DNA from 3 places in the Pseudalkalibacillus sp. A8 genome. Region 1 is predicted to be linked to each of the others. Evidence: a T-box and tRNA genes for the amino acid it is inferred to sense, from the RefSeq annotation. Region 1 holds a T-box; the other regions hold tRNA genes.

Region 1 (10,194 bases):
CTTGATCAGTAATGGATAAAGCATTGCCGTATTCAGGTCATAAAATATTGATAACAAGATCTGAAGAACAGGCTCTTCCGCTTGTCCATTCAATTGAACAAAGAGGAGGGGAGGCTGTCGTGATTCCCCTTCTTACTTTTCAGACTCCAGATGATAATACAGCATTAAGAAGAGCGATCCACGAGATTGAACAATTCCAGTGGGTCGTTTTTACAAGTCAGAACACGGTCCGGTTTTTCATGAATCAAATTGAGAAAGAAGGACGTTCGTTTGATCTTCTGCACACACTGAAAATAGCGGCGATAGGGAAGAAAACCGTGGAGCTTTTAGAAAGGTTCGGCATAGAGGTCGACTTTGTTCCTTCAAAATTTGTAGCAGAGATTTTTATAGATGAATTCATCAATCATACGAAAAATGAGGACCGAATCTTGCTTCCACATGGGAATCTAGCTCGAAGCATCATTATTGATAAACTGGGTGAAGCGGGAAGGAACGTCGAAGCCGTCATCGCCTATGAAACCGTGCCGAATTTTGATATTCGAGAAGATTTACAACAGACGTTAAGAAGTAATGATATTGATATACTTACTTTCACTAGTTCATCAACCGTTCATTTTTTCTTTCGATTGGCAGAAGAAAAGGTCATCCTGAAGGATTGGATATGGGCTTGTATCGGACCGATTACAGCTGAAACACTTAAAGGATATGGAGTAACTGCAGATATTGTCGCAGACGAATATACAACTGAAGGCTTGGTTGCTTCGATCGAGTCTTATTTGGAAAAGGAGGAACGACGATGAACAATGCTTTTCAACGACATCGCCGATTAAGAAGGACAGCAAGTATGCGTTCACTTGTACGCGAAACATTTTTACGAAAAGAAGATATGATTTACCCGCTATTTATTGTAGAAGGTGAAGGGGTGAAAGAAGAGGTCAGTTCAATGCCTGGCGTTTTCCATTATTCCTTGGATCGTCTCCACGAAGAACTCGATGAGATTACAGGCGTGGGTCTTCAATCCGTTATCGTTTTCGGGGTACCAAAGCACAAAGATGAACGTGGTACTTCTGCTTACGAAGCAAATGGAATCGTACAACGCTCCATCGCTTTTATCAAGGAAAACGGTCCTTCATTGACAGTGATTGCAGATACATGCCTCTGTCAGTACACAGATCACGGCCATTGCGGTGTCATCCATGAGGGTGATGTATTGAATGACCAGTCGTTAGAATTGTTGACACAGACAGCGATTTCACAAGCCAGGGCTGGAGCGGATATCATTGCACCCTCCAATATGATGGATGGTTTCGTGGCAGCCATACGTGCAGGACTAGATGAAGCCGGCTTTGAAGATATCCCGATCATGTCCTATGCAGTCAAATATGCGTCTTCATTCTACGGTCCATTCCGTGATGCTGCACATAGTTCACCACAGTTCGGTGACCGTAAAACCTATCAGATGGACCCGTCTAATCGTCTCGAAGCGATACGCGAAGCTCAATCGGATTATGAAGAAGGGGCAGACTTTTTAATGGTCAAGCCAGCCCTCGCATATCTCGATATTCTAAGAGAATTGAAGGATCGTTTCCCGCTTCCTCTTGTAGCTTACAATGTCAGCGGTGAGTACTCGATGATCAAAGCAGCTTCACAAAATGGCTGGATCGATGAAAAAGAAATTGTACTTGAAAAACTTACAGGAATGAAGCGGGCAGGCGCAGACTTGATCATCACCTATTTTGCAAAAGACGCAGCGCGATACATTGATGAAAGATAATTGATAGGAAGGGTGTTAAGATGAATAATCGTACATTCGAAAAATCAAAGGAAGCATTTTCTAAAGCGACACCACTTATGCCAGGAGGAGTGAACAGTCCGGTTCGTGCCTTCAAGTCTGTTGATATGGATCCAATTTATATGAAACGCGGAAAAGGTTCGAAAATCTATGACTTGGATGATAATGAATACATCGATTATGTGTTGAGCTGGGGACCTTTGATCCTCGGTCATGCCGACGATCATGTTGTGGAAGCATTGAAAAAAGCGACTGAGTTAGGAACGAGCTTCGGTGCTCCACATGAAATGGAGACGAAATTGGCTGAATTGGTGATTGAACGGGTTCCATCTATTGACGTAGTAAGAATGGTGAACTCAGGAACCGAAGCGACGATGAGTGCCCTACGTCTTGCACGCGGCTATACAGGTCGAAATAAAATTTTGAAATTTGAAGGCTGTTACCATGGCCATGGAGATTCCCTCCTCATCAAGGCTGGCTCTGGAGTAGCAACACTCGGATTGCCGGATAGCCCGGGTGTACCTGAGTCGATTGCACAGAATACGATTACAGTCCCTTACAATGATCAAGAAAGCGTAAGATATGCTTTTGAGCAATACGGTGATGATATCGCTGGGGTTATCGTTGAACCTGTAGCAGGGAATATGGGCGTTGTTCCTCCTAAAGATGGTTTCTTGGAATTCTTACGAGAAATCACCACGGACCACGGAACCCTATTGATTTTTGATGAAGTGATGACTGGATTCCGTGTCGGTTATCAATGTGCGCAAGGCCATTTTGATGTGACACCTGATTTGACCTGCCTCGGAAAGGTAATTGGTGGCGGTCTTCCAGTTGGAGCGTATGGAGGTAAAAAAGAAATTATGGATCAAATTGCACCCAGCGGACCGATCTACCAGGCTGGAACGCTATCAGGAAATCCATTGGCGATGACTGCCGGCTACGAAACTCTACGTCAATTGACAGAAGACTCTTATACCGAATTTGGAAAAAAAGCAGATCGTCTAGAACAGGGTCTTTCAGAAACTGCAAAAAAATACGGAATTCCACATCATATCAACCGTGCTGGTTCAATGATAGGACTGTTCTTCACTGACAATGAAGTCATCAACTATGAAACAGCTAGTTCATCGGATCTTGAAGCATTCACCGTCTACTTTAAGTCGATGATCAATCAAGGTATCTCGATTCCTCCTTCGCAGTATGAGGGTTTATTCTTATCTACAAAACACTCAGATAAAGATATCGAACGTACGATTCAAGCAAGCGAAAATGCCTTTAAAGCAGTCGCGGAATTTCTGAAAAAGTAAATACTAAAAATACAGCAGGCAGGATATCCGTGATATCTTGCCTGCTTTTTTCCCCTGGAATTTTCGCATTCCTGTCCATGTCAATAGATTTAAGAGACTAGCAATCAAGGGTTTCTTAAGCTCTCATGAGTTCCTCCTTTTTCACCTATTCACTTAATTGAAAAATCAAAGGGACAAATCTTTCCAATCACGCTTCTCCATTTCATTTTTAGGTATAAAATCTTGGCTCAGACATACACCTGTATTGTATAGGAATAATTGTGTTGAGAGGGGGAGCTTGCTTTGACGGAGCGCAATCAGTCTAAGTTAGAGTTTTCAATAGAGGAATCAGTATGGCTCAATAAGGGACAGGAGGTTGAGGAATTTTACACGGTAGATTTGAATCCGGAAGTTACGGTTGAAGAGGTGGATGATCAGATTTGTATCAAAGGCCATCTCTGCTTAACGGGTGAATACAGGTGTGCGGATCAATCTGAGGAAGAGAATACTTCAGAGGAATCTACCTTCCTTGGTTATCGTTCATTTTCCCAATTGAATGATGTTTCCGATGATGTAGTGAAATTGGACCACCGTTTCCCGGTTGATATCACCCTGCCAAAAAATCGCGTTCTTAATAAGGATGACCTTTTCGTCACCGTTGATAATTTTGATTATGAAATGCCGACTCCTTCGTGTCTTGAAGTTTCTGCTGCCATCAGTGTATCGGGTGTTTATGAAAATCAAGGATCTGCCAGTGAAGAGTTCGAGGAACAAGAATTAGTTTACCAGAATGATGAAGTTTATGTGACTCGTGAAGAAGATGACAAGGACGATCATGAATTATATGAAGGTGGATCGAATCCATTTCCAATTTTAGAGTTCGAATCACGCCGATCTCCTGAAAATTACGATCACGAAGAAGAAACGGAGTATAAGGCCATAAGAAGAGAGCCTCAAGTAGAATTTTTAAGCAGAAATGAAGAGCGTTACGATTCTGACGCATATGGCCACCTCAGTGATATGCGGAACTCGGATACTGCTGATTACGAGGATGAGTACGAAGAGGAAGAACTTTATCGCACGGAAGAGTATGAGTATGAAGAAAATGACGATGCGTATTACCACGAGGAAGAATCTGAAGAAGAATATGAAGAACAAGGGGAAGTAGAGAGCACCTCCAACCGTCCGCCGCGTGAAGAGAACGCTCTTTATTTAACAAAAATGCTGACAAGGGATGATGAAGAGCTTACGAAAATGAAAATGTGTATCATCCAAGCAGGAGATTCATTGGATTCAATCGCTGGAAGATATGATGTCCCGGCAAGTCAACTTATGCGGGTCAATCGTCTAGAGACCGAAGAGATTGAAGAAGGACAAATTTTATATATACCAGTCTCCGCACGATAGGATGGTGTCGTTATGAGCATGGATATATTGGAGCTCATCGAAAAACACTACCCATTAAAGCCATTACATTGGAAACATAAGAATGAAGTTCTTGAAACTGATGCTGGTACGAAAAGAGTTCGTGTTTGGACAGATGAGAGGACAATGACCTGGCATTTTAATTGGAGGGAGCGACTGGAGAGCAATACAGTGTTGACAGACCGTATGATACGGACATTGGATGCGAACTGGTTCCTCCCTTTTGAAGACCAATTCCTGACCCTCCATGATGAGCGGTATGAACCTTATCCGAAGCATAACCATGAACAAACATGGGGCATGTTACTTGGGAAATTATTGGCCCAGGGTATTGAACACCCCGTGTATGAAAACGAGGATTTTTCTGAAACAAGGGAGCAAATGGTGCAGCAATATGGTCTGGATCGCTCAGACCTGAACATGCCGATCCTTAACCGAAGCTTACCTGAGGCGAAGAGACGACTCAGGACCGTTGAAACGATCAGAAATCGATATAGACATTTGAAAATCCCATCCTTGGAGCCTTCTATCCTGACTTATCAGGGGAAGCGTGTCCATGGAAGGTTGTTTTGGCAAGGTGGTAATGAACCTCCTGAACGCAGCATGCACGGTCTATGCGATTTTCTTTCAGATTGGCGATTAGCCACTGATACACAATCTATGTATAAATTATTGGATGCCATTCATGATCACTTCCCTCTTGAAGGCGGCTATGACCAATTGTTGGCTGCTGATCTAATTGCACCGCGAGAAGTCCAGAGGTGTGTGCAACGGCTCGAATCCACAGATGGTCAATCTGCTAGTGAAATTTTGGATCAGTTTGAAAGGGAATGGGAATCGAATCGGACCCTCGTTGAAGAAGTTTGTCGCTGGATAGAACACAGGGCAAAGAAGGTGGTACGATGAAGGCGGCATCAATGTCAGTAGACGGCATCATCCTATATTATTATGATCTGTTCCCTGAAAAGATCGAGTCTTATGGTCGAGTTCAGCGTATCACGACAAAACGGGGGACTTTCGCTCTCAAAGAAACGGCAATGAACAAAGAGCAAATGGATTGGTTTTTGCATTGTATGGATCGTCTTAATGAGATTGGATACGACCATGTCGTCCCATTGACCATGACCAAATATGGTGACCCATATGTAATTGCGAAGAACCGCTATTTTTATGTGACCAAGTGGTATGAAAATGACTCACGGTCGAACTTCCCGTATGAGGATTTCATTATTGATGAGCTCGGAAAACTACATGCCAATACGGTAAAAGCACAGTCATTTTCTGAAGAAGTGATCAAGGATTCATTCAACGGACTAGCAAAACGTTTTGAACAACGGCAGCTTGAAATGGAGAGGTTCACGGAACTAGCCGAGCGGCAAACGTATATTTCTCCGTTTGAACTTCGATATCTTTCTCAGTTCCATAAAATGATGCGGATTGCCGAAGAGGCGAAACAAAAGGTCTCAGAATGGTATAAAGGCTGTGAAGAGCATAAACGCTATCGAAGCGTCTTATGCCATGGCCGTCCGTTCCGAGGGCATGTCGTCCAGGACCAACTTGGCGAGGGAAGCCTCATAAATTTTGAGCGGGCGATATTGGATACTCCGGTTAGGGACTTGGCGTATTTTTTCAGGACCGCAGCACAGTACCCTGAATGGAGTGAGCATATGGCATTGGAGTGGCTGGGGCGTTATGAATCCCATCTCCCCCTGCTGCCGGAAGAAAAGATCTTACTTGCAAGTTATTTGAAGTTCCCTGAACCAGTATTCTCGACAATCCAGATGTACCAAGGTTCTTCTGACATCTCCCAGCTTGAACTTGTCCGCAAATTGGATCGGAAACTAAATGTGATGAAGTCACTCGATCGTTTTACCGATCAATTTCTTCATACGATACCAAATTAATAACTCTGCTTATAGCAGGGTTTTTTGGTGTCTATAAAGATAAATAAGTTTGTCGGAACGTGCCGAATGTTGAAAAAAAAGATGTTCATAACATCAAAAAAATGTAAAATCGGTTTTTTGTCCATAAATCCGAGAACATGTTTAATAAAAGGAATTCCGCTATGGACAAATTAAGTGCCTATCACCAGAATTCATAATAAATCGCCAAATGGAGCGCTAGAAGGATAACCACAAGGATGATATCGAATGCAGAAGGAAATAAGAGGGTCCGGATCGCCTGAAAAATCAATAATGGAAAGACAAATTGTTCACAAATGCTCCGGAACTGTCGTAGATGATATTGAAAACGATATTTGTTAAATCCGCGACGTTTCCTCATGAGAGTGCTCCTTTCTCTGTTAGTGGTATACTATATGGTATGACACGTACCCATTTTCCGTACCCATTTTCGTTTAAAACAGAAAATTTGTGGAAAGCCTATTGACGATAAGACAATTCAAAAGGTAAACTATATACTACTAATAGGTCCTATATGAATAATAAGCTTCGATAGGGAAGAGTAAATTGTGAAACCTAAAGAGAGGGAAATCATCAGCTGAAAGATTTCTCAGGAGGTAGCAGTCGAACGTCGCCCTTGAGCAACTTCTCTGAACCAATTCAAGTAAGAGGAGTCGGATTTGAAACCGTTATCGATTTGAGGTGTGCAGCCTGATGTGATTTGTGCTGCAAACAAAGGTGGTACCGCGAACTTCTTTCGTCCTTTGAGGATGCGAAAGAGGTTTTTTTATTTTATATCACTGATAAATTAGTTGTCCATAAACAAATCTATCCAAAAAAAGTTATTAACGGAGCAATGTATAAAACGTTTTAAGGAGGAGTAAGAAATGGCTAAGCAAGAACAAGAAATATCGATGCCGACCAAATATGATCCACAAAGGACTGAAGAAAAATGGTATCAGTATTGGTTGGATGGAAAGTTTTTCGAAGCTAAGGGCGGTGAGGACAAGAAGCCGTACACCATTGTAATTCCACCCCCGAACGTAACAGGTAAACTACACCTAGGGCATGCCTGGGATACGACACTACAAGATATCATGATCCGTACCAAGCGTATGCAGGGCTACGATGCATTATGGTTGCCTGGGATGGATCATGCCGGGATCGCAACGCAGGCGAAGGTAGAAGGAAAACTGAAGGAAGAAGGCACTTCCAGATACGAACTCGGGCGTGAAAAATTCATGGAAGTATCTTGGGAATGGAAGCATGAATATGCTGATTTCATCCGTATGCAATGGTCGAAATTAGGGCTGTCCCTCGATTATTCCCGCGAACGTTTCACGCTTGATGAAGGATTATCGGACGCGGTTAAAGAGGTTTTCGTTTCTCTGTACGAAAAGGATCTTATTTACCGTGGCGAGTACATCATCAACTGGGATCCTAAAACAAAGACAGCTTTATCAGACATCGAGGTTATTTACAAGGACGTACAAGGCGCTCTTTACCACATGAAATACCCACTAGCGGATGGGAGCGGGCATATTGAGGTAGCGACTACCCGTCCAGAAACGATGCTTGGAGATACCGCTGTAGCTGTCCATCCTAATGATGGACGATACAAGGACTTGATCGGTAAAAAGGTCAAACTTCCGATTACGAACCGTGAAATCGAGATTGTAGCGGATGATTATGTTGATATGGAATTCGGTTCTGGGGCTGTCAAAATTACGCCAGCCCATGACCCGAACGACTTCGAAATCGGAAACCGACATAACCTTCAAAGAATCCTTGTCATGGATGAAGGGGGCACGATGAATGAAGAAGCAGGACCTTATCAAGGGTTGGATCGCTTTGAATGTCGAAAGCAGATCGTCAAGGACCTTCAAGATCAAGGAGTCCTGTTCAAAATTGAAGAGCACATGCATTCCGTAGGACATTCGGAGAGAAGTGGAGCTGTTGTAGAACCTTATCTATCAACACAATGGTTTGTAAAAATGCAACCATTAGCTGATCAAGCAATCCAGCTTCAGAAGGAAGAAAACAAGGTTCATTTCGTTCCGAATCGCTTTGAAAAGACCTATATGCATTGGATTGAAAATATCCGTGATTGGTGTATCAGTCGTCAATTATGGTGGGGACATCGAATTCCAGCCTGGTACCATAAGGAAACTGGTGAAATTTACGTTGGTTGTACAGCACCTGATGATCTGGAAAACTGGGATCAAGATGAAGATGTACTTGATACATGGTTCAGTTCAGCCCTTTGGCCATTTTCGACGATGGGTTGGCCGGATGAAAACGCTGCTGATTTCAAACGTTATTATTCAACAGATGTATTAGTGACAGGTTACGATATCATCTTCTTCTGGGTTGCGCGCATGATTTTCCAAGGTCTTGAATTCACTGGAGAGCGTCCATTTAAAGATGTTTTGATCCACGGATTGGTCCGGGATTCTGAAGGACGCAAGATGAGTAAATCACTCGGTAACGGTGTTGATCCGATGGATGTCATTGATAAATATGGTGCTGACTCATTACGTTTCTTCCTTTCTACAGGAAGTTCACCAGGAAATGATCTTCGATTTTACTGGGAGAAGGTTGAGTCGACTTGGAATTTCGGGAACAAGATTTGGAACGCCTCCCGATTTGCATTGATGAACATGGACGGGATGACAGCGGATGAAATTGATTTGAGTGGCGAAAAATCACTTGCTGATGAATGGATCCTGACCCGTCTGAATGAAACCATCGACTCCGTTACGCAATTGATTGATGCGTACGAGTTCGGAGAAGTTGGCAGAGTACTGTACAACTTCATCTGGGATGATTTCTGTGATTGGTATATCGAAATGGCAAAGCTTCCGCTGTATGGTGAAGATGAAGGAAGAAAGAAAACGACCAGATCTGTTCTTGCTTATGTCCTCGATCAGACTTTGCGTTTGCTTCACCCATTCATGCCATTCATCACAGAAGAAATATGGCAGCATATTCCGCATAAGGGCGATTCAATTACAGTCGCATCTTGGCCGGAAATACGTGAAGATCTTCACTTTGAAGAATCAGCGAAAGAAATGAAGATTCTTACTGAAATCATCCGTTCGGTTCGTAATACGCGTTCAGAAATGAACGTACCACCAAGCAAACCGATCGAAATCCAGCTGAAGCCCCATAACGAGGAAGTTCTCAATCAGCTTGAGAAAAATCGTTTATATCTGGATCGTTTCTGTAACCCAGAGCCATTGACTATGGGACTTGGACTTGAGGCTCCAGAAAAGGCTATGACCTCTATCGTAAGTGGCGTAGAAATCTTCTTGCCGCTAGAAGGATTGATCGATATTGAAGAAGAAATCAAGCGGTTGGAAAATGAATATAAGAAATGGGATTCAGAAGTTCAGCGTGTACAGAAAAAATTGAGTAATGAAGGATTCATCAAAAAAGCACCTGAAAAAGTCGTTGAAGAAGAACGGCAAAAAGAAAAAACGTATCTCGATAATCGACAAAAGGTTGAAGAACGGATCAAAGAATTGAAGAACTAATCGAGTGAGGGAGGCGGATCATATTGATTCGTCTTCTTCATAGTTACAAGGAGAAACGGAAATGAAAACATATGAAGAGACATTGCATTGGATTCATGAACTCCTGGCATTCGGTATGAAACCGGGGCTGTTGAGAATGGAATGGATGCTGAAAGAACTTGGCCATCCGGAAAAAGAACTGACGTCCATCCATCTTGCAGGGACCAATGGAAAAGGATCTACCCTTACCTACCTGAGATGTATATTACAAG
Region 2 (10,194 bases), 2.1 Mb from region 1:
GTCGTGAGATGTTGGGTTAAGTCCCGCAACGAGCGCAACCCTTGATCTTAGTTGCCAGCATTCAGTTGGGCACTCTAAGGTGACTGCCGGTGACAAACCGGAGGAAGGTGGGGACGACGTCAAATCATCATGCCCCTTATGACCTGGGCTACACACGTGCTACAATGGATGGTACAAAGGGCAGCAAAACCGCGAGGTTGAGCGAATCCCATAAAGCCATTCTCAGTTCGGATTGCAGGCTGCAACTCGCCTGCATGAAGCCGGAATTGCTAGTAATCGCGGATCAGCATGCCGCGGTGAATACGTTCCCGGGCCTTGTACACACCGCCCGTCACACCACGAGAGTTTGTAACACCCGAAGTCGGTGAGGTAACCTTTTGGAACCAGCCGCCGAAGGTGGGACAGATGATTGGGGTGAAGTCGTAACAAGGTAGCCGTATCGGAAGGTGCGGCTGGATCACCTCCTTTCTAAGGAGTCCTTTATGGACATGGAACACGCTTTGGCTTTTGTTTAGTTTTGAAAGAGTATGTAAAGGTTGTTTGGGCCTATAGCTCAGCTGGTTAGAGCGCACGCCTGATAAGCGTGAGGTCGGTGGTTCGAGTCCACTTAGGCCCACCATTTTAAAAATCATATCTTTCATTTGGGGCCTTAGCTCAGCTGGGAGAGCGCCTGCCTTGCACGCAGGAGGTCAGCGGTTCGATCCCGCTAGGCTCCACCAAAAAAACTATTGACTTTACTGTCAATAGGATGATATAATATATTCTTGTCGCTTAAAGAAAAGCGGCGAATCTGTTCCTTGAAAACTAGATAATGAAATTCTTGAAAACAAGACATCGAAAACGTCATTTAATGACAAGTAAGAAGTGTAAGTTCATTCATAACGTGGTTAAGTTATGAAGGGCGCACGGTGGATGCCTTGGCACTAGGAGCCGAAGAAGGACGGGACGAACACCGATATGCCTCGGGGAGCTGTAAGTAAGCTTTGATCCGGGGATTTCCGAATGGGGGAACCCACTGCCCGTAATGGGGTAGGATCCATACCTGAATTCATAGGGTATGAGAAGGCAGACCTGGGGAACTGAAACATCTTAGTACCCAGAGGAAGAGAAAGCAATCGCGATTTCCTGAGTAGCGGCGAGCGAAACGGAAACAGCCCAAACCAAGAGGCTTGCCTCTTGGGGTTGTAGGACACTCTATACGGAGTAAGAAAGGAACGGCGTAGGCGAAGCGGTCTGGAAAGGCCCGCCAGAGGAGGTAACAGCCCTGTAGCCAAAACGTCGTTCCCTCCAGAGTGGATCCTGAGTACGGCGGGACACGTGAAACCCCGTCGGAAGCTGGGAGGACCATCTCCCAAGGCTAAATACTCCCTAGTGACCGATAGTGAACCAGTACCGTGAGGGAAAGGTGAAAAGCACCCCGGAAGGGGAGTGAAAGAGATCCTGAAACCGTGTGCCTACAAGTAGTCGGAGCCCATTAACGGGTGACGGCGTGCCTTTTGTAGAATGAACCGGCGAGTTACGATAACGTGCAAGGTTAAGTCGCAGAGACGGAGCCGCAGCGAAAGCGAGTCTGAACAGGGCGCATGAGTACGTTGTCGTAGACCCGAAACCGAGTGATCTACCCATGTCCAGGGTGAAGTTCAGGTAACACTGAATGGAGGCCCGAACCCACGCACGTTGAAAAGTGCGGGGATGAGGTGTGGGTAGGGGTGAAATGCCAATCGAACTCGGAGATAGCTGGTTCTCCCCGAAATAGCTTTAGGGCTAGCCTCGTGGTGAGAGTTCTGGAGGTAGAGCACTGATTGGACTAGGGGTCCCCACAGGATTACCGAATTCAGTCAAACTCCGAATGCCAGGAACTTGTCCACGGGAGTCAGACTGCGAGTGATAAGATCCGTAGTCGAGAGGGAAACAGCCCAGACCATCAGCTAAGGTCCCCAAGTATACGTTAAGTGGAAAAGGATGTGGAGTTGCCCAGACAACCAGGATGTTGGCTTAGAAGCAGCCACCATTTAAAGAGTGCGTAATAGCTCACTGGTCGAGTGACTCTGCGCCGAAAATGTACCGGGGCTAAACGTATCACCGAAGCTATGGATTGTACCTAACGGTACAGTGGTAGGGGAGCGTTCGAAGGGCTGAGAAGCGAGACCGGAAGGACTCGTGGAGCGCTTTGAAGTGAGAATGCCGGTATGAGTAGCGAAAAGAGAAGTGAGAATCTTCTCCATCGAAAGCCCAAGGTTTCCTGAGGAAGGCTCGTCCGCTCAGGGTTAGTCGGGACCTAAGCCGAGGCCGAAAGGCGTAGGCGATGGCCAACAGGTTGATATTCCTGTACCACCTCCTTTCCGTTTGAGCAACGGGGGGACGCAGGAAGGTAGGGAGAGCGCGCTGATGGATATGCGCGTCCAAGCAGTCAGGCCGGTGGATAGGCAAATCCGTCCACCATACGGCGGAGCTGTGATGGCGAGGGAACTAGAGTACCGAAGTCCCTGATCCTACACTGCCAAGAAAAGCCTCTAGCGAGGAAAGAGGTGCCCGTACCGTAAACCGACACAGGTAGGCGAGGAGAGAATCCTAAGATGCTCGGGAGAACTCTCGTTAAGGAACTCGGCAAAATGACCCCGTAACTTCGGGAGAAGGGGTGCTCTGATAGGGTGCAAGCCCGAGAGAGCCGCAGTGAAAAGATCCAAGCGACTGTTTAGCAAAAACACAGGTCTCTGCGAAGCCGTAAGGCGAAGTATAGGGGCTGACACCTGCCCGGTGCTGGAAGGTTAAGAGGAGGGGTTATCCATTAGGAGAAGCTCTGAATCGAAGCCCCAGTAAACGGCGGCCGTAACTATAACGGTCCTAAGGTAGCGAAATTCCTTGTCGGGTAAGTTCCGACCCGCACGAAAGGTGCAACGACTTGGATACTGTCTCAACGAGAGACCCGGTGAAATTATAGTACCTGTGAAGATGCAGGTTACCCGCGACAGGACGGAAAGACCCCATGGAGCTTTACTGTAGCCTGATATTGGATTTTGGTATCGTTTGTACAGGATAGGTAGGAGCCAGAGAAGCCGGACCGCCAGGTTCGGTGGAGGCGTCGGTGGGATACTACCCTGACGGTATTGAAATTCTAACCCAGGACCGTGATCCGGTCCGGAGACAGTGTCAGGTGGGCAGTTTGACTGGGGCGGTCGCCTCCTAAAGTGTAACGGAGGCGCCCAAAGGTTCCCTCAGAATGGTTGGAAATCATTCGCAGAGTGTAAAGGCACAAGGGAGCTTGACTGCGAGACCTACAAGTCGAGCAGGGACGAAAGTCGGGCTTAGTGATCCGGTGGTTCCGCATGGAAGGGCCATCGCTCAACGGATAAAAGCTACCCTGGGGATAACAGGCTTATCTCCCCCAAGAGTCCACATCGACGGGGAGGTTTGGCACCTCGATGTCGGCTCATCGCATCCTGGGGCTGAAGTAGGTCCCAAGGGTTGGGCTGTTCGCCCATTAAAGCGGTACGCGAGCTGGGTTCAGAACGTCGTGAGACAGTTCGGTCCCTATCCGTCGCGGGCGCAGGAAATTTGAGAGGAGCTGTCCTTAGTACGAGAGGACCGGGATGGACACACCGCTGGTGTACCAGTTGTTCCGCCAGGAGCATAGCTGGGTAGCTACGTGTGGACGGGATAAGTGCTGAAAGCATCTAAGCATGAAGCCCCCCTCAAGATGAGATTTCCCATCGCGTTAAGCGAGTAAGATCCCTCAGAGATGATGAGGTTGATAGGTCTGGTGTGGAAGCGTGGCGACACGTGGAGCTGACAGATACTAATCGATCGAGGACTTAACCACTTTACTTAACATCGACGATGTTTTCAAGAACCGTTATCTAGTTTTGAGGGAACAGTATCCCTTGAATTTCATACAGTCTGGTGACGATGGCGAAGAGGTCACACCCGTTCCCATGCCGAACACGGAAGTTAAGCTCTTCAGCGCCAATGGTAATTGGGGGCTTCCCCCTGTGAGAGTAGGACGTCGCCGGGCTTATATATTGGAGGATTAGCTCAGCTGGGAGAGCACCTGCCTTACAAGCAGGGGGTCGGCGGTTCGATCCCGTCATCCTCCACCATTATGCTGGCCTAGCTCAATTGGTAGAGCAACTGACTTGTAATCAGTAGGTTGGGGGTTCAAGTCCTCTGGCCAGCACCACTTTTACGAGCCATTAGCTCAGTCGGTAGAGCATCTGACTTTTAATCAGAGGGTCGAAGGTTCGAGTCCTTCATGGCTCACCATTTTAGATAACGATATAGTATTGCGGGTGTGGCGGAATTGGCAGACGCGCTAGACTTAGGATCTAGTGTCCTTGCGACGTGGGGGTTCAAGTCCCTCCACCCGCACCACATGCGGAAGTAGTTCAGTGGTAGAACACCACCTTGCCAAGGTGGGGGTCGCGGGTTCGAATCCCGTCTTCCGCTCCATTATGCCGGGGTGGTGGAATTGGCAGACACACAGGACTTAAAATCCTGCGGTAGGTGACTACCGTGCCGGTTCAAGTCCGGCCCTCGGCACCATTTTCGAAACAGCAAAACCTATAATAAAGTGCGCCCGTAGCTCAATTGGATAGAGCGTCTGACTACGGATCAGAAGGTTAGGGGTTCGACTCCTCTCGGGCGCGCCATATAACGGGAAGTGGCTCAGCTTGGTAGAGCACCTGGTTTGGGACCAGGGGGTCGCAGGTTCAAATCCTGTCTTCCCGACCATTTGATTAATTAAGGGGCCTTAGCTCAGCTGGGAGAGCGCCTGCCTTGCACGCAGGAGGTCAGCGGTTCGATCCCGCTAGGCTCCACCAAAAAAACTATTGACAATCAGTCGATGGGATGCTATAATTTATTATTGTCGCCTAAGAAAAAAGCGGCACAAAAAGCTCTTTGAAAACTGAACAAAAGCCAAGCGTGAAACGGGTCTTTTATAAGAACCCTGAATCAATTTCGATTTCATTTAATGAGCAATCAAACACTTTATTGGAGAGTTTGATCCTGGCTCAGGACGAACGCTGGCGGCGTGCCTAATACATGCAAGTCGAGCGGACCAACGAGGAGCTTGCTCCTCAGAGGTCAGCGGCGGACGGGTGAGTAACACGTGGGCAACCTGCCTGTAAGACTGGGATAACTCCGGGAAACCGGGGCTAATACCGGATAACATTCTCCTCTGCATAGAGGAGGATTAAAAGATGGCTTCGGCTATCACTTACAGATGGGCCCGCGGCGCATTAGCTAGTTGGTGAGGTAAGGGCTCACCAAGGCGACGATGCGTAGCCGACCTGAGAGGGTGATCGGCCACACTGGGACTGAGACACGGCCCAGACTCCTACGGGAGGCAGCAGTAGGGAATCTTCGGCAATGGACGAAAGTCTGACCGAGCAACGCCGCGTGAGTGAGGAAGGCCTTCGGGTCGTAAAGCTCTGTTGTTAGGGAAGAACAAGTACCGTTCGAACAGGGCGGTACCTTGACGGTACCTAACCAGAAAGCCACGGCTAACTACGTGCCAGCAGCCGCGGTAATACGTAGGTGGCAAGCGTTGTCCGGAATTATTGGGCGTAAAGCGCGCGCAGGCGGTCTCTTAAGTCTGATGTGAAAGCCCACGGCTCAACCGTGGAGGGTCATTGGAAACTGGGGGACTTGAGTACTGGAGAGGAGAGTGGAATTCCATGTGTAGCGGTGAAATGCGTAGATATATGGAGGAACACCAGTGGCGAAGGCGGCTCTCTGGCCAGTAACTGACGCTGAGGCGCGAAAGCGTGGGGAGCAAACAGGATTAGATACCCTGGTAGTCCACGCCGTAAACGATGAGTGCTAGGTGTTGGGGGGTTCCACCCTCAGTGCTGACGTTAACACATTAAGCACTCCGCCTGGGGAGTACGACCGCAAGGTTGAAACTCAAAGGAATTGACGGGGGCCCGCACAAGCAGTGGAGCATGTGGTTTAATTCGAAGCAACGCGAAGAACCTTACCAGGTCTTGACATCCTTCGCTACTTCCAGAGATGGAAGGTTCCCCTTCGGGGGACGAAGTGACAGGTGGTGCATGGTTGTCGTCAGCTCGTGTCGTGAGATGTTGGGTTAAGTCCCGCAACGAGCGCAACCCTTGATCTTAGTTGCCAGCATTCAGTTGGGCACTCTAAGGTGACTGCCGGTGACAAACCGGAGGAAGGTGGGGACGACGTCAAATCATCATGCCCCTTATGACCTGGGCTACACACGTGCTACAATGGATGGTACAAAGGGCAGCAAAACCGCGAGGTTGAGCGAATCCCATAAAGCCATTCTCAGTTCGGATTGCAGGCTGCAACTCGCCTGCATGAAGCCGGAATTGCTAGTAATCGCGGATCAGCATGCCGCGGTGAATACGTTCCCGGGCCTTGTACACACCGCCCGTCACACCACGAGAGTTTGTAACACCCGAAGTCGGTGAGGTAACCTTTTGGAACCAGCCGCCGAAGGTGGGACAGATGATTGGGGTGAAGTCGTAACAAGGTAGCCGTATCGGAAGGTGCGGCTGGATCACCTCCTTTCTAAGGAGTCCTTTATGGACATGGAACACGCTTTGGCTTTTGTTTAGTTTTGAAAGAGCTCATTCTCTTTCAGAACATTGTTCCTTGAAAACTAGATAATGAAATTCTTGAAAACAAGACATCGAAAACGTCATTTAATGACAAGTAAGAAGTGTAAGTTCATTCATAACGTGGTTAAGTTATGAAGGGCGCACGGTGGATGCCTTGGCACTAGGAGCCGAAGAAGGACGGGACGAACACCGATATGCCTCGGGGAGCTGTAAGTAAGCTTTGATCCGGGGATTTCCGAATGGGGGAACCCACTGCCCGTAATGGGGTAGGATCCATACCTGAATTCATAGGGTATGAGAAGGCAGACCTGGGGAACTGAAACATCTTAGTACCCAGAGGAAGAGAAAGCAATCGCGATTTCCTGAGTAGCGGCGAGCGAAACGGAAACAGCCCAAACCAAGAGGCTTGCCTCTTGGGGTTGTAGGACACTCTATACGGAGTAAGAAAGGAACGGCGTAGGCGAAGCGGTCTGGAAAGGCCCGCCAGAGGAGGTAACAGCCCTGTAGCCAAAACGTCGTTCCCTCCAGAGTGGATCCTGAGTACGGCGGGACACGTGAAACCCCGTCGGAAGCTGGGAGGACCATCTCCCAAGGCTAAATACTCCCTAGTGACCGATAGTGAACCAGTACCGTGAGGGAAAGGTGAAAAGCACCCCGGAAGGGGAGTGAAAGAGATCCTGAAACCGTGTGCCTACAAGTAGTCGGAGCCCATTAACGGGTGACGGCGTGCCTTTTGTAGAATGAACCGGCGAGTTACGATAACGTGCAAGGTTAAGTCGCAGAGACGGAGCCGCAGCGAAAGCGAGTCTGAACAGGGCGCATGAGTACGTTGTCGTAGACCCGAAACCGAGTGATCTACCCATGTCCAGGGTGAAGTTCAGGTAACACTGAATGGAGGCCCGAACCCACGCACGTTGAAAAGTGCGGGGATGAGGTGTGGGTAGGGGTGAAATGCCAATCGAACTCGGAGATAGCTGGTTCTCCCCGAAATAGCTTTAGGGCTAGCCTCGTGGTGAGAGTTCTGGAGGTAGAGCACTGATTGGACTAGGGGTCCCCACAGGATTACCGAATTCAGTCAAACTCCGAATGCCAGGAACTTGTCCACGGGAGTCAGACTGCGAGTGATAAGATCCGTAGTCGAGAGGGAAACAGCCCAGACCATCAGCTAAGGTCCCCAAGTATACGTTAAGTGGAAAAGGATGTGGAGTTGCCCAGACAACCAGGATGTTGGCTTAGAAGCAGCCACCATTTAAAGAGTGCGTAATAGCTCACTGGTCGAGTGACTCTGCGCCGAAAATGTACCGGGGCTAAACGTATCACCGAAGCTATGGATTGTACCTAACGGTACAGTGGTAGGGGAGCGTTCGAAGGGCTGAGAAGCGAGACCGGAAGGACTCGTGGAGCGCTTTGAAGTGAGAATGCCGGTATGAGTAGCGAAAAGAGAAGTGAGAATCTTCTCCATCGAAAGCCCAAGGTTTCCTGAGGAAGGCTCGTCCGCTCAGGGTTAGTCGGGACCTAAGCCGAGGCCGAAAGGCGTAGGCGATGGCCAACAGGTTGATATTCCTGTACCACCTCCTTTCCGTTTGAGCAACGGGGGGACGCAGGAAGGTAGGGAGAGCGCGCTGATGGATATGCGCGTCCAAGCAGTCAGGCCGGTGGATAGGCAAATCCGTCCACCATACGGCGGAGCTGTGATGGCGAGGGAACTAGAGTACCGAAGTCCCTGATCCTACACTGCCAAGAAAAGCCTCTAGCGAGGAAAGAGGTGCCCGTACCGTAAACCGACACAGGTAGGCGAGGAGAGAATCCTAAGATGCTCGGGAGAACTCTCGTTAAGGAACTCGGCAAAATGACCCCGTAACTTCGGGAGAAGGGGTGCTCTGATAGGGTGCAAGCCCGAGAGAGCCGCAGTGAAAAGATCCAAGCGACTGTTTAGCAAAAACACAGGTCTCTGCGAAGCCGTAAGGCGAAGTATAGGGGCTGACACCTGCCCGGTGCTGGAAGGTTAAGAGGAGGGGTTATCCATTAGGAGAAGCTCTGAATCGAAGCCCCAGTAAACGGCGGCCGTAACTATAACGGTCCTAAGGTAGCGAAATTCCTTGTCGGGTAAGTTCCGACCCGCACGAAAGGTGCAACGACTTGGATACTGTCTCAACGAGAGACCCGGTGAAATTATAGTACCTGTGAAGATGCAGGTTACCCGCGACAGGACGGAAAGACCCCATGGAGCTTTACTGTAGCCTGATATTGGATTTTGGTATCGTTTGTACAGGATAGGTAGGAGCCAGAGAAGCCGGACCGCCAGGTTCGGTGGAGGCGTCGGTGGGATACTACCCTGACGGTATTGAAATTCTAACCCAGGACCGTGATCCGGTCCGGAGACAGTGTCAGGTGGGCAGTTTGACTGGGGCGGTCGCCTCCTAAAGTGTAACGGAGGCGCCCAAAGGTTCCCTCAGAATGGTTGGAAATCATTCGCAGAGTGTAAAGGCACAAGGGAGCTTGACTGCGAGACCTACAAGTCGAGCAGGGACGAAAGTCGGGCTTAGTGATCCGGTGGTTCCGCATGGAAGGGCCATCGCTCAACGGATAAAAGCTACCCTGGGGATAACAGGCTTATCTCCCCCAAGAGTCCACATCGACGGGGAGGTTTGGCACCTCGATGTCGGCTCATCGCATCCTGGGGCTGAAGTAGGTCCCAAGGGTTGGGCTGTTCGCCCATTAAAGCGGTACGCGAGCTGGGTTCAGAACGTCGTGAGACAGTTCGGTCCCTATCCGTCGCGGGCGCAGGAAATTTGAGAGGAGCTGTCCTTAGTACGAGAGGACCGGGATGGACACACCGCTGGTGTACCAGTTGTTCCGCCAGGAGCATAGCTGGGTAGCTACGTGTGGACGGGATAAGTGCTGAAAGCATCTAAGCATGAAGCCCCCCTCAAGATGAGATTTCCCATCGCGTTAAGCGAGTAAGATCCCTCAGAGATGATGAGGTTGATAGGTCTGGTGTGGAAGCGTGGTGACACGTGGAGCTGACAGATACTAATCGATCGAGGACTTAACCACTTCACTTAAATATCGACGATGTTTTCAAGAACCGTTATCTAGTTTTGAGGGAACAGTATCCCTTGAATTTCATACAGTCTGGTGACGATGGCGAAGAGGTCACACCCGTTCCCATGCCGAACACGGAAGTTAAGCTCTTCAGCGCCAATGGTAATTGGGGGCTTCCCCCTGTGAGAGTAGGACGTCGCCGGGCACCACAAGAGTAGTCGAGAGACTGCTCTTTTTTATGTATGGTGAAATTAGGGTTCGAACCTTTTCGTTTTAGAGATTGCAAAAGGAATTTTAAGTAACTTAGAGGGTTTTGACACCCTGAAACCGAGAAAAAAGCCAAAACGAGGCACTCAAAGAGGGGCTTCGACACCCTGAAATCGAGAAAAAGCTAAAATAAGGTCCTCAAACAGAATCCTTAAGACCGTGAAAACGCGAAAATCGCAAAATGACGTACTCAAACGAGAATACTAACACATTGAACTGGCGAAAGAAGGCTGATACGCATGCTAATGGTTCTTTTAAAATGAAGATTTTTGCTTCCAAAAATCTTTTATGTTTT
Region 3 (10,194 bases), 2.2 Mb from region 1:
GGTGCGGCTGGATCACCTCCTTTCTAAGGAGTCCTTTATGGACATGGAACACGCTTTGGCTTTTGTTTAGTTTTGAAAGAGCTCATTCTCTTTCAATACATTGTTCCTTGAAAACTAGATAATGAAATTCTTGAAAACAAGACATCGAAAACGTCATTTAATGACAAGTAAGAAGTGTAAGTTCATTCATAACGTGGTTAAGTTATGAAGGGCGCACGGTGGATGCCTTGGCACTAGGAGCCGAAGAAGGACGGGACGAACACCGATATGCCTCGGGGAGCTGTAAGTAAGCTTTGATCCGGGGATTTCCGAATGGGGGAACCCACTGCCCGTAATGGGGTAGGATCCATACCTGAATTCATAGGGTATGAGAAGGCAGACCTGGGGAACTGAAACATCTTAGTACCCAGAGGAAGAGAAAGCAATCGCGATTTCCTGAGTAGCGGCGAGCGAAACGGAAACAGCCCAAACCAAGAGGCTTGCCTCTTGGGGTTGTAGGACACTCTATACGGAGTAAGAAAGGAACGGCGTAGGCGAAGCGGTCTGGAAAGGCCCGCCAGAGGAGGTAACAGCCCTGTAGCCAAAACGTCGTTCCCTCCAGAGTGGATCCTGAGTACGGCGGGACACGTGAAACCCCGTCGGAAGCTGGGAGGACCATCTCCCAAGGCTAAATACTCCCTAGTGACCGATAGTGAACCAGTACCGTGAGGGAAAGGTGAAAAGCACCCCGGAAGGGGAGTGAAAGAGATCCTGAAACCGTGTGCCTACAAGTAGTCGGAGCCCATTAACGGGTGACGGCGTGCCTTTTGTAGAATGAACCGGCGAGTTACGATAACGTGCAAGGTTAAGTCGCAGAGACGGAGCCGCAGCGAAAGCGAGTCTGAACAGGGCGCATGAGTACGTTGTCGTAGACCCGAAACCGAGTGATCTACCCATGTCCAGGGTGAAGTTCAGGTAACACTGAATGGAGGCCCGAACCCACGCACGTTGAAAAGTGCGGGGATGAGGTGTGGGTAGGGGTGAAATGCCAATCGAACTCGGAGATAGCTGGTTCTCCCCGAAATAGCTTTAGGGCTAGCCTCGTGGTGAGAGTTCTGGAGGTAGAGCACTGATTGGACTAGGGGTCCCCACAGGATTACCGAATTCAGTCAAACTCCGAATGCCAGGAACTTGTCCACGGGAGTCAGACTGCGAGTGATAAGATCCGTAGTCGAGAGGGAAACAGCCCAGACCATCAGCTAAGGTCCCCAAGTATACGTTAAGTGGAAAAGGATGTGGAGTTGCCCAGACAACCAGGATGTTGGCTTAGAAGCAGCCACCATTTAAAGAGTGCGTAATAGCTCACTGGTCGAGTGACTCTGCGCCGAAAATGTACCGGGGCTAAACGTATCACCGAAGCTATGGATTGTACCTAACGGTACAGTGGTAGGGGAGCGTTCGAAGGGCTGAGAAGCGAGACCGGAAGGACTCGTGGAGCGCTTTGAAGTGAGAATGCCGGTATGAGTAGCGAAAAGAGAAGTGAGAATCTTCTCCATCGAAAGCCCAAGGTTTCCTGAGGAAGGCTCGTCCGCTCAGGGTTAGTCGGGACCTAAGCCGAGGCCGAAAGGCGTAGGCGATGGCCAACAGGTTGATATTCCTGTACCACCTCCTTTCCGTTTGAGCAACGGGGGGACGCAGGAAGGTAGGGAGAGCGCGCTGATGGATATGCGCGTCCAAGCAGTCAGGCCGGTGGATAGGCAAATCCGTCCACCATACGGCGGAGCTGTGATGGCGAGGGAACTAGAGTACCGAAGTCCCTGATCCTACACTGCCAAGAAAAGCCTCTAGCGAGGAAAGAGGTGCCCGTACCGTAAACCGACACAGGTAGGCGAGGAGAGAATCCTAAGATGCTCGGGAGAACTCTCGTTAAGGAACTCGGCAAAATGACCCCGTAACTTCGGGAGAAGGGGTGCTCTGATAGGGTGCAAGCCCGAGAGAGCCGCAGTGAAAAGATCCAAGCGACTGTTTAGCAAAAACACAGGTCTCTGCGAAGCCGTAAGGCGAAGTATAGGGGCTGACACCTGCCCGGTGCTGGAAGGTTAAGAGGAGGGGTTATCCATTAGGAGAAGCTCTGAATCGAAGCCCCAGTAAACGGCGGCCGTAACTATAACGGTCCTAAGGTAGCGAAATTCCTTGTCGGGTAAGTTCCGACCCGCACGAAAGGTGCAACGACTTGGATACTGTCTCAACGAGAGACCCGGTGAAATTATAGTACCTGTGAAGATGCAGGTTACCCGCGACAGGACGGAAAGACCCCATGGAGCTTTACTGTAGCCTGATATTGGATTTTGGTATCGTTTGTACAGGATAGGTAGGAGCCAGAGAAGCCGGACCGCCAGGTTCGGTGGAGGCGTCGGTGGGATACTACCCTGACGGTATTGAAATTCTAACCCAGGACCGTGATCCGGTCCGGAGACAGTGTCAGGTGGGCAGTTTGACTGGGGCGGTCGCCTCCTAAAGTGTAACGGAGGCGCCCAAAGGTTCCCTCAGAATGGTTGGAAATCATTCGCAGAGTGTAAAGGCACAAGGGAGCTTGACTGCGAGACCTACAAGTCGAGCAGGGACGAAAGTCGGGCTTAGTGATCCGGTGGTTCCGCATGGAAGGGCCATCGCTCAACGGATAAAAGCTACCCTGGGGATAACAGGCTTATCTCCCCCAAGAGTCCACATCGACGGGGAGGTTTGGCACCTCGATGTCGGCTCATCGCATCCTGGGGCTGAAGTAGGTCCCAAGGGTTGGGCTGTTCGCCCATTAAAGCGGTACGCGAGCTGGGTTCAGAACGTCGTGAGACAGTTCGGTCCCTATCCGTCGCGGGCGCAGGAAATTTGAGAGGAGCTGTCCTTAGTACGAGAGGACCGGGATGGACACACCGCTGGTGTACCAGTTGTTCCGCCAGGAGCATAGCTGGGTAGCTACGTGTGGACGGGATAAGTGCTGAAAGCATCTAAGCATGAAGCCCCCCTCAAGATGAGATTTCCCATCGCGTCAAGCGAGTAAGATCCCTCAGAGATGATGAGGTTGATAGGTCTGGTGTGGAAGCGTGGCGACACGTGGAGCTGACAGATACTAATCGATCGAGGACTTAACCACTTCACTTAACATCGACAATGTTTTCAAGAACCGTTATCTAGTTTTGAGGGAACATTTTTTTAGAAAAAGCCCTTGAAAAAACTTTTATATTTTAGTAATATATATCTTGTCCTTACTAAGGATGATTGTGGATCAATTGAAAGTTGGTCTGGTGACGATGGCGAAGAGGTCACACCCGTTCCCATGCCGAACACGGAAGTTAAGCTCTTCAGCGCCAATGGTAATTGGGGGCTTCCCCCTGTGAGAGTAGGACGTCGCCGGGCCAAAAAACTTTTTTCATCTCAATGAATTATTCCACAGTAGCTCAGTGGTAGAGCTATCGGCTGTTAACCGATCGGTCGCAGGTTCGAGTCCTGCCTGTGGAGCCATTTGCTTCCATAGCTCAGCAGGTAGAGCACTTCCATGGTAAGGAAGAGGTCAGCGGTTCGAGCCCGCTTGGAAGCTCCATGAAAAGTTCATATCGGCCCCTTGGTCAAGTGGTTAAGACACCGCCCTTTCACGGCGGTAACACGGGTTCGAATCCCGTAGGGGTCACCATTCATATGGAGGATTAGCTCAGCTGGGAGAGCACCTGCCTTACAAGCAGGGGGTCGGCGGTTCGATCCCGTCATCCTCCACCATTATGCTGGCCTAGCTCAATTGGTAGAGCAACTGACTTGTAATCAGTAGGTTGGGGGTTCAAGTCCTCTGGCCAGCACCAGTTTCATTTGAAAATCAGACTTTATAGTCTTTTTTTATTGGAGGGGTAGCGAAGTGGCTAAACGCGGCGGACTGTAAATCCGCTCCCTCCGGGTTCGGCGGTTCGAATCCGTCCCCCTCCACCATTTTAAAAAAACCAAAGTTGATTATCCTTCGCGAGCCATTAGCTATGAACGAAACAGCTTATGGGTAAACTATGAATTGTCCTGATGCAGATTTCTTCGCAAGATCTGTCACTTAGAGGAAGGGACATAAGGTGAGTAAGCTTCATTATAACTTGAGCCATTAGCTCAGTCGGTAGAGCATCTGACTTTTAATCAGAGGGTCGAAGGTTCGAGTCCTTCATGGCTCACCATCTCGATTCTGATTAACCAACAATAATTTTAATCATGCGGGTGTAGTTTAGTGGTAAAACAAGAGCCTTCCAAGCTCTGGTCGTGAGTTCGATTCTCATCACCCGCTCCATCGGGGCCTTAGCTCAGCTGGGAGAGCGCCTGCCTTGCACGCAGGAGGTCAGCGGTTCGATCCCGCTAGGCTCCACCAAATCATACATAATAAACTCTCTGAACCGAATGGTTTGGAGAGTTTTTTTACATATTAAAAACAATGAGCTGGAACAAAACCAAAACCCAATTCGTGTAAGCGCTTTATATTTATCCATAAACATCAGTTAAACCCCTGTTAAACCGCATAAGTATACAGGATTTTGTCCAGTTGAACCACAGCATGATGAAGCCCTACAATAGAGAATAGATTGTCGAATGAGGAGGAAAAAAATCATGAACAAGAATATTGGAATTTTAGGTGTCCCGATGGACCTTGGCCAAATGCGCCGTGGCGTTGATATGGGACCTAGTGCAATGAGATATGCTGGTCTTATCGAAAGACTTGAAAACCTTGGCTACGATGTGGAGGATCATGGCGATGTCCAAATCCCTCAAAGGGAAAAAGTCGCAAGTAAAGAAACTAACCTTAAAAATTTAGATGGGGTTATTGAAGCGAACAACCTTTTGGCGGAAGGTGTCAATAAAATCATCGAAGATAACCGTTTCCCATTAGTGCTTGGCGGTGACCATAGCATTGCGATCGGGACGCTTGCAGGTGTGTCGAAGCATTATAAGAATTTAGGCGTCATCTGGTATGATGCCCATGGCGATTTAAATACAGGAGAAACTTCACCAAGTGGAAATATTCATGGTATGCCTCTCGCTGTAAGTCTTGGTATCGGACATGAAAGACTGCAAGAAATCGGGGGATACAGCCCGAAGGTCAAACCTGAGAATATCGTCATTATCGGCGCACGCTCGCTGGATGAAGGGGAGCGTGAATTGATCCGAGAAAAAGGAATCAAAGTTTATACGATGCACGAAATCGATAGAATGGGTATGACAAAGGTTATGCAAGAAGCGATCGAATACGTCTCGAACGAAACAGATGGTGTACACTTAAGCTTGGACCTTGATGGATTGGATCCGGCAGAGGCACCCGGTGTAGGTACTCCGGTCCTAGGCGGGATCAGCTATCGTGAAAGCCATTTGGCGATGGAGATGCTTGAAGAGGCGAAAATCCTTACCTCGGCTGAATTTGTGGAAGTCAATCCGATTCTTGATGAAAAGAACAAAACAGCCACTGTGGCCGTTGCATTGGTCGGTTCCCTTTTAGGTGAAAAGTTAATATAAATAACATTCAAAGCCTTATCGAATTTAAATGTCGATAAGGCTTTTTATCGTAAATAGAATTAACCAGCTCTCTAGGTGAGAGCTGCTGTTTGTTCATGAAGCATCTATAATTTCAGTCTTAATTGTATCGTAACGATTAAGTAGATAGTCAAGATATTGGCTGATCTCTACAACCTCCGTAGAAAACAAAGGCTTTTCTTTCGCCAGGATTAACATTTTCTTTCTCGAATTCTCAATTTCATTCAATAGAAAGCGTTCTTCAGCTGACATGCCGCCCACCTGCTTTCGCCTATAGTTGTTAAACATAATACCCGATAAATAAGAAAATAAACCTATATTAACAAAAATATTCATCACTTGGAAGTTGTCTCATGTTAGAATAAAAAAAGAAGAATCTACTCCATAAGTAGTATATTCAAACAATGGAGTATCGGGGGTGGGGTTCCTAAATGGATATAACGGTTAAGCGTTTGGTCCGCTCTGTAAAAAAAGGGGATCAAAAAGCCTTTGAAGAACTTGTAGAAATTTATAAAGATAAAGTATACCATATCGTCTACCGGATGTTAGGGAATGTGCATGAAGCAGAGGATATAGCTCAGGAAGCATTTGTACGGGCTTATATACATATTGAACGATTTAATGAGGCACATAAATTTTCTACTTGGTTGTATCGAATTGCAACCAATTTGACGATTGATCGTATACGTAAGAAGAAGCCGGATTATTACCTGGATGCAGAACTAGCCGGGGGTGAAGGCCTAACCCTCTATTCTCAAATAGCAGTCGCAGAACAATTGCCAGAAGAAAAAATTGAAACCTTTGAACTTCAAGACCGTATACAGAAGGAGATCCTGCATTTGCCTCCGAAATACCGCTCAGCTATTGCACTGAAATATTTGGAGGAACTGTCTTTAAAAGAGATCAGTGAAATATTGCAGATTCCAGTTTCAACAGTAAAAACTCGTATCCATCGTGGTCGGGAAGCACTTCGTAAACGGTTGAAAGATCTGGATTGTTAGGAGGATAAGTAGAAATGAAATGCGATGGTAAATATTCATCCTATATGCATAAATGGGTCGATGAAGAAATCGAGCCTCTTGAAAAAATAGAATTGCTTCAACATACAAAATCATGTTCTGAATGCAAGGAAAAATTTGAAGAGCTCAAAAATGTCGATCAATTACTGCATGGCCATCACCCTCTAAAAGCACCAAATGGTTTTACTTCAAAAGTTATGGACCAATTACCTAGGGAAAAAGCCTCCTCAAAAATGAGAAGGTGGTTCCACCATCATCCACTCTTGACAGCTGCGATTCTCTTTCTTTTGTTGATGTCGAGCACTATTTATAGTGAATGGGGAAGTAATAAGGGTAATCCGATTTCCGTGTCAGCAAACGGAGCACAAGTTAAAATAGACCAGGAAAATGGAAAGGTCATTGTACCTGAAGGCGAGATTGTAAAAGGTGATTTGGTAGTAAGGAATGGTGATGTAGAAATTGCAGGGAAAGTAGAAGGTAACGTTACAGTCATCAATGGAAGCCATTACCTTGCTTCAGCAGGGCATATTGCAGGAGATAGTGAAGAGATCCATAAGATTACGGAATGGGTCTGGTACCGTTTGAAAGATGGAGCCAGCACAGTAAAGGAATGGTTCACTTCGGATTGACCAGAAAGCCAAATGTATTTTCATATGAAATAGTGGAGTGGCTTAGAAGCATCTCGGACAAGCGGAGGTGTTTCGGGGATCACTCCCTTGTTATATTTCTTTATCACATCATCTGCTTATACTCACTCGGTGTCCGCCTTCCTTGCTTCTGAATTTTTTTGGGTACATACGGAGTGTTATTGACGGAACCTTGCGAAAAATAGATATAGTGCCAAATTGTGATATAATAGAGAAGTTACATATGGTAACAAACTGAGCATATTTGGAAACAATGATATTGAGTTGATCAGTTTGGAGGATGCGTATGTTTCCTATAGGAGACTTTGACTTTAATATATTGAATTACTTGAATGATATAATTGATATCCTCTTGGTCACCTACGTGATCTATAAGCTCATCATGCTGATAAAAGGTACGAAAGCAATCCAGCTGTTAAAAGGAATCACTGTCATAATAGCGGTTTGGTTTTTCAGTGGAATTTTCAAGCTGAACACTTTATATTTTCTAATGAACCAAACACTACTATACGGTTTCCTAGCAATCATCATCATCTTCCAGCCGGAGCTTCGACGTGCGCTTGAACAGTTGGGTCGAGGTAGATTCTTCTCAAGAGGCATGATTGCAGAAGAAGAGGAAAAGAGAAGTACGATTGAAGCGATGTTAAAGGCGACCAATTATATGGCCAAACGTCGTATTGGTGCTCTCATTACTATTGAAAGGGAAACGGGTCTCGATGATTACGTAGAAACTGGTATTCCGATCAATGCTAATCTGAGCTCAGAACTCTTGATCAATATTTTTATCCCGAATACCCCGTTGCATGATGGGGCTGTCATCATCAACGATAATCAAATCCTGGCAGCTGCAAGTTACCTCCCTCTATCGGAAAGCCCGTTCATTTCAAAAGAACTGGGAACGCGCCATAGAGCTGCTTTAGGTATATCAGAAGTAACAGATAGTCTGACGTTGGTTGTCTCTGAAGAAACTGGAAATGTTTCTCTCACAAAAAATGGTGAACTCTACCGTAATTTAGATGAGGACATGTTACGAAAACTGTTAGAGGCTGAAATTATGACAAAATCTAAATCAACTTCCTCATCAAAGTGGAATTGGAGGGGGAAGAAAGATGGATAGACTGCTTAAATCTCCATGGTTTGTAAAAGTCACAGCTTTTCTGATCGCTTTGATGATGTATACGACTGTCCATATCAATGACCAACAGGCTAATGAAGAGGATCAAGGCCTCCCAACTAATGGGGAGGAGGCATTTAAAACGGTTAATCTTGACGCCGAATATGATGAAGATAAGTATGTTTTATTGGGGATGCCTGAAACAGTCGGCGTAAGGTTCCAAGGTACTAAATCGGATATTATGAGATTTAACCTTCAACGGGCTCCAAAGGCTTATATCGATCTAAGGGATAAAGGGCCTGGTCAATACGAAGCAGAAGTGAAATTCGAGAATCTCCCTAGTGGTATTGAAGCGTTTCCGAGAGAAAGTACAATCGATGTGACGTTACACGAAAAGAAAACCGAAACATTCCCAGTGACAGTGCAGCTCCTTGGGGAAAATGAATTGCAAAAAGGCTATATTGCCGGAACTCCTCAGCTTCAAACAGAGGAAATCGAAATTACCGGAGCAAAGGACATGATCGATGAAATCGCCTATGTCCGAGTCTTTGTCAACGTTGCGGATGCGAAGGAAACCTTTACAAGAGAGGTTAAAGTCCAAGCGTTGAATAGAAGCTTCGATCCGATAGATATCAATATCGAACCGGAAACAATGAACGTCACTGTGCCGATTGAAAATCCGAGTAAAGAAGTTCCTGTCTCGATTGATGAAAAAGGATCCCTTCCAGATGGGCACGAGCTTAAATCAATTACTCCTGTACAAGAAAAAGTGGCAATCCATGCACCTCAAAATGTACTTGATGAACTGGATTCTATCGCGTTACCTGTTGATTTAAGCAACATCACCGAAGATGAAACGATTGAAGTGGATGTGCCATTACCAGATGGGGCGTTTTACGCTTCGCCTGGAAAAGTAAGAGTCAAGGTGGATGTTGAACAGAAAGAAGAGGAAACAACCACTGAACCTGAAAGTGAAACAGCAAGCTCAAAGACTTTCAATGATTTACCGATCAAAGTCGTAGGATTGGACGATAACGAGGAAGCGAAGTTCAATACTCCGACTCAAGGGACCATGGATATCACAGTCAATGGGAATGAAAAAGATTTGGAAAATTTATCAGAAGAAAATATAACCGCTTTTGTAGATGCAGAAGATTTGTCAGAGGGACAACATGACGTAAAAATCAATGTCGATGTTCCTGATCAATTTACATTTGAGAGTCAGCTGACAGAAGTGACCTTAACCATCAGCAAAAGAACGGCATAATGTGGAATAGGGAAGAAGGAGCGATTTATTGAATGGGTAAATATTTTGGAACAGATGGAGTCAGAGGAGTAGCAAACACCGAATTAACACCTGAATTAGCGTTCAGATTAGGGCGCTTCGGCGGTTATGTTCTGACAAAAGAGACCCAAAAACCGAAAATCATCATTGGTCGGGACACCCGTATTTCCGGTCATATGCTGGAAGGCGCGATGGTTGCAGGTCTGCTCTCTATAGGAGCAGAAGTCATGCGATTAGGCGTCATTTCAACTCCAGGTGTCGCTTATCTGACAAAAGCATTAGGAGCTCAGGCCGGAGTCATGATCTCAGCATCCCATAACCCTGTGGGTGACAATGGAATCAAGTTTTTCGGGTCAGATGGGTTTAAGCTATTGGATGAGCAAGAAAAGGAAATTGAGGAATTGTTGGACCTTGATGAAGATAACCTGCCAAGACCGACTGGAATGGAACTTGGTTTAGTAAGTGATTATTTCGAAGGCGGTCAGAAGTACCTTCAATTCTTGAAACAGACGGTTGATGAGGACTTCTCAGGGCTTCGTATTGCATTAGATTGCGCGCATGGTGCAGTTTCTTCACTTGCACCGCACCTTTTTGCTGACCTTG

What was found. The T-box of region 1 lies ahead of ACJROX_RS20715 (valine--tRNA ligase). A T-box ahead of a tRNA ligase gene usually reads a tRNA of that ligase, here a tRNA-Val.
Region 2: it encodes a tRNA-Val, which carries the amino acid that the T-box ahead of ACJROX_RS20715 (valine--tRNA ligase) is inferred to sense. The anticodon was not compared.
Region 3: it encodes a tRNA-Val, which carries the amino acid that the T-box ahead of ACJROX_RS20715 (valine--tRNA ligase) is inferred to sense. The anticodon was not compared.

Annotation. Positions count from the first base shown of each region.
Region 1 covers NZ_CP174509.1:4,023,392-4,033,585, reverse strand. Annotated here, with positions in the region: gene hemC (hydroxymethylbilane synthase) at 1-12, shown strand, start outside; gene ACJROX_RS20750 (uroporphyrinogen-III synthase) at 12-800, shown strand; gene hemB (porphobilinogen synthase) at 797-1,774, shown strand; gene hemL (glutamate-1-semialdehyde 2,1-aminomutase) at 1,795-3,102, shown strand; gene spoVID (stage VI sporulation protein D) at 3,385-4,488, shown strand; gene ACJROX_RS20730 (hypothetical protein) at 4,501-5,412, shown strand; gene ACJROX_RS20725 (spore coat protein YsxE) at 5,409-6,410, shown strand; gene ACJROX_RS20720 (hypothetical protein) at 6,592-6,789, opposite strand; T-box leader at 6,948-7,175, shown strand; gene ACJROX_RS20715 (valine--tRNA ligase) at 7,295-9,943, shown strand; gene ACJROX_RS20710 (bifunctional folylpolyglutamate synthase/dihydrofolate synthase) at 10,005-10,194, shown strand, end outside.
Region 2 covers NZ_CP174509.1:115,806-125,999, forward strand. Annotated here, with positions in the region: rRNA gene ACJROX_RS00570 (16S ribosomal RNA) at 1-468, shown strand, start outside; tRNA gene ACJROX_RS00575 (tRNA-Ile) at 543-619, shown strand; tRNA gene ACJROX_RS00580 (tRNA-Ala) at 644-719, shown strand; rRNA gene ACJROX_RS00585 (23S ribosomal RNA) at 886-3,820, shown strand; rRNA gene rrf (5S ribosomal RNA) at 3,897-4,012, shown strand; tRNA gene ACJROX_RS00595 (tRNA-Val) at 4,022-4,097, shown strand; tRNA gene ACJROX_RS00600 (tRNA-Thr) at 4,102-4,177, shown strand; tRNA gene ACJROX_RS00605 (tRNA-Lys) at 4,185-4,260, shown strand; tRNA gene ACJROX_RS00610 (tRNA-Leu) at 4,283-4,368, shown strand; tRNA gene ACJROX_RS00615 (tRNA-Gly) at 4,372-4,446, shown strand; tRNA gene ACJROX_RS00620 (tRNA-Leu) at 4,451-4,539, shown strand; tRNA gene ACJROX_RS00625 (tRNA-Arg) at 4,570-4,646, shown strand; tRNA gene ACJROX_RS00630 (tRNA-Pro) at 4,652-4,728, shown strand; tRNA gene ACJROX_RS00635 (tRNA-Ala) at 4,742-4,817, shown strand; rRNA gene ACJROX_RS00640 (16S ribosomal RNA) at 4,987-6,537, shown strand; rRNA gene ACJROX_RS00645 (23S ribosomal RNA) at 6,710-9,644, shown strand; rRNA gene rrf (5S ribosomal RNA) at 9,722-9,837, shown strand.
Region 3 covers NZ_CP174509.1:189,445-199,638, forward strand. Annotated here, with positions in the region: rRNA gene ACJROX_RS01035 (16S ribosomal RNA) at 1-23, shown strand, start outside; rRNA gene ACJROX_RS01040 (23S ribosomal RNA) at 196-3,130, shown strand; rRNA gene rrf (5S ribosomal RNA) at 3,278-3,393, shown strand; tRNA gene ACJROX_RS01050 (tRNA-Asn) at 3,424-3,498, shown strand; tRNA gene ACJROX_RS01055 (tRNA-Thr) at 3,502-3,577, shown strand; tRNA gene ACJROX_RS01060 (tRNA-Glu) at 3,593-3,667, shown strand; tRNA gene ACJROX_RS01065 (tRNA-Val) at 3,675-3,750, shown strand; tRNA gene ACJROX_RS01070 (tRNA-Thr) at 3,755-3,830, shown strand; tRNA gene ACJROX_RS01075 (tRNA-Tyr) at 3,870-3,954, shown strand; tRNA gene ACJROX_RS01080 (tRNA-Lys) at 4,109-4,184, shown strand; tRNA gene ACJROX_RS01085 (tRNA-Gly) at 4,221-4,294, shown strand; tRNA gene ACJROX_RS01090 (tRNA-Ala) at 4,297-4,372, shown strand; gene rocF (arginase) at 4,609-5,508, shown strand; gene ACJROX_RS01100 (Spo0E family sporulation regulatory protein-aspartic acid phosphatase) at 5,602-5,778, opposite strand; gene sigW (RNA polymerase sigma factor SigW) at 5,958-6,527, shown strand; gene ACJROX_RS01110 (anti-sigma factor) at 6,542-7,174, shown strand; gene cdaA (diadenylate cyclase CdaA) at 7,479-8,309, shown strand; gene ACJROX_RS01120 (YbbR-like domain-containing protein) at 8,302-9,573, shown strand; gene glmM (phosphoglucosamine mutase) at 9,606-10,194, shown strand, end outside.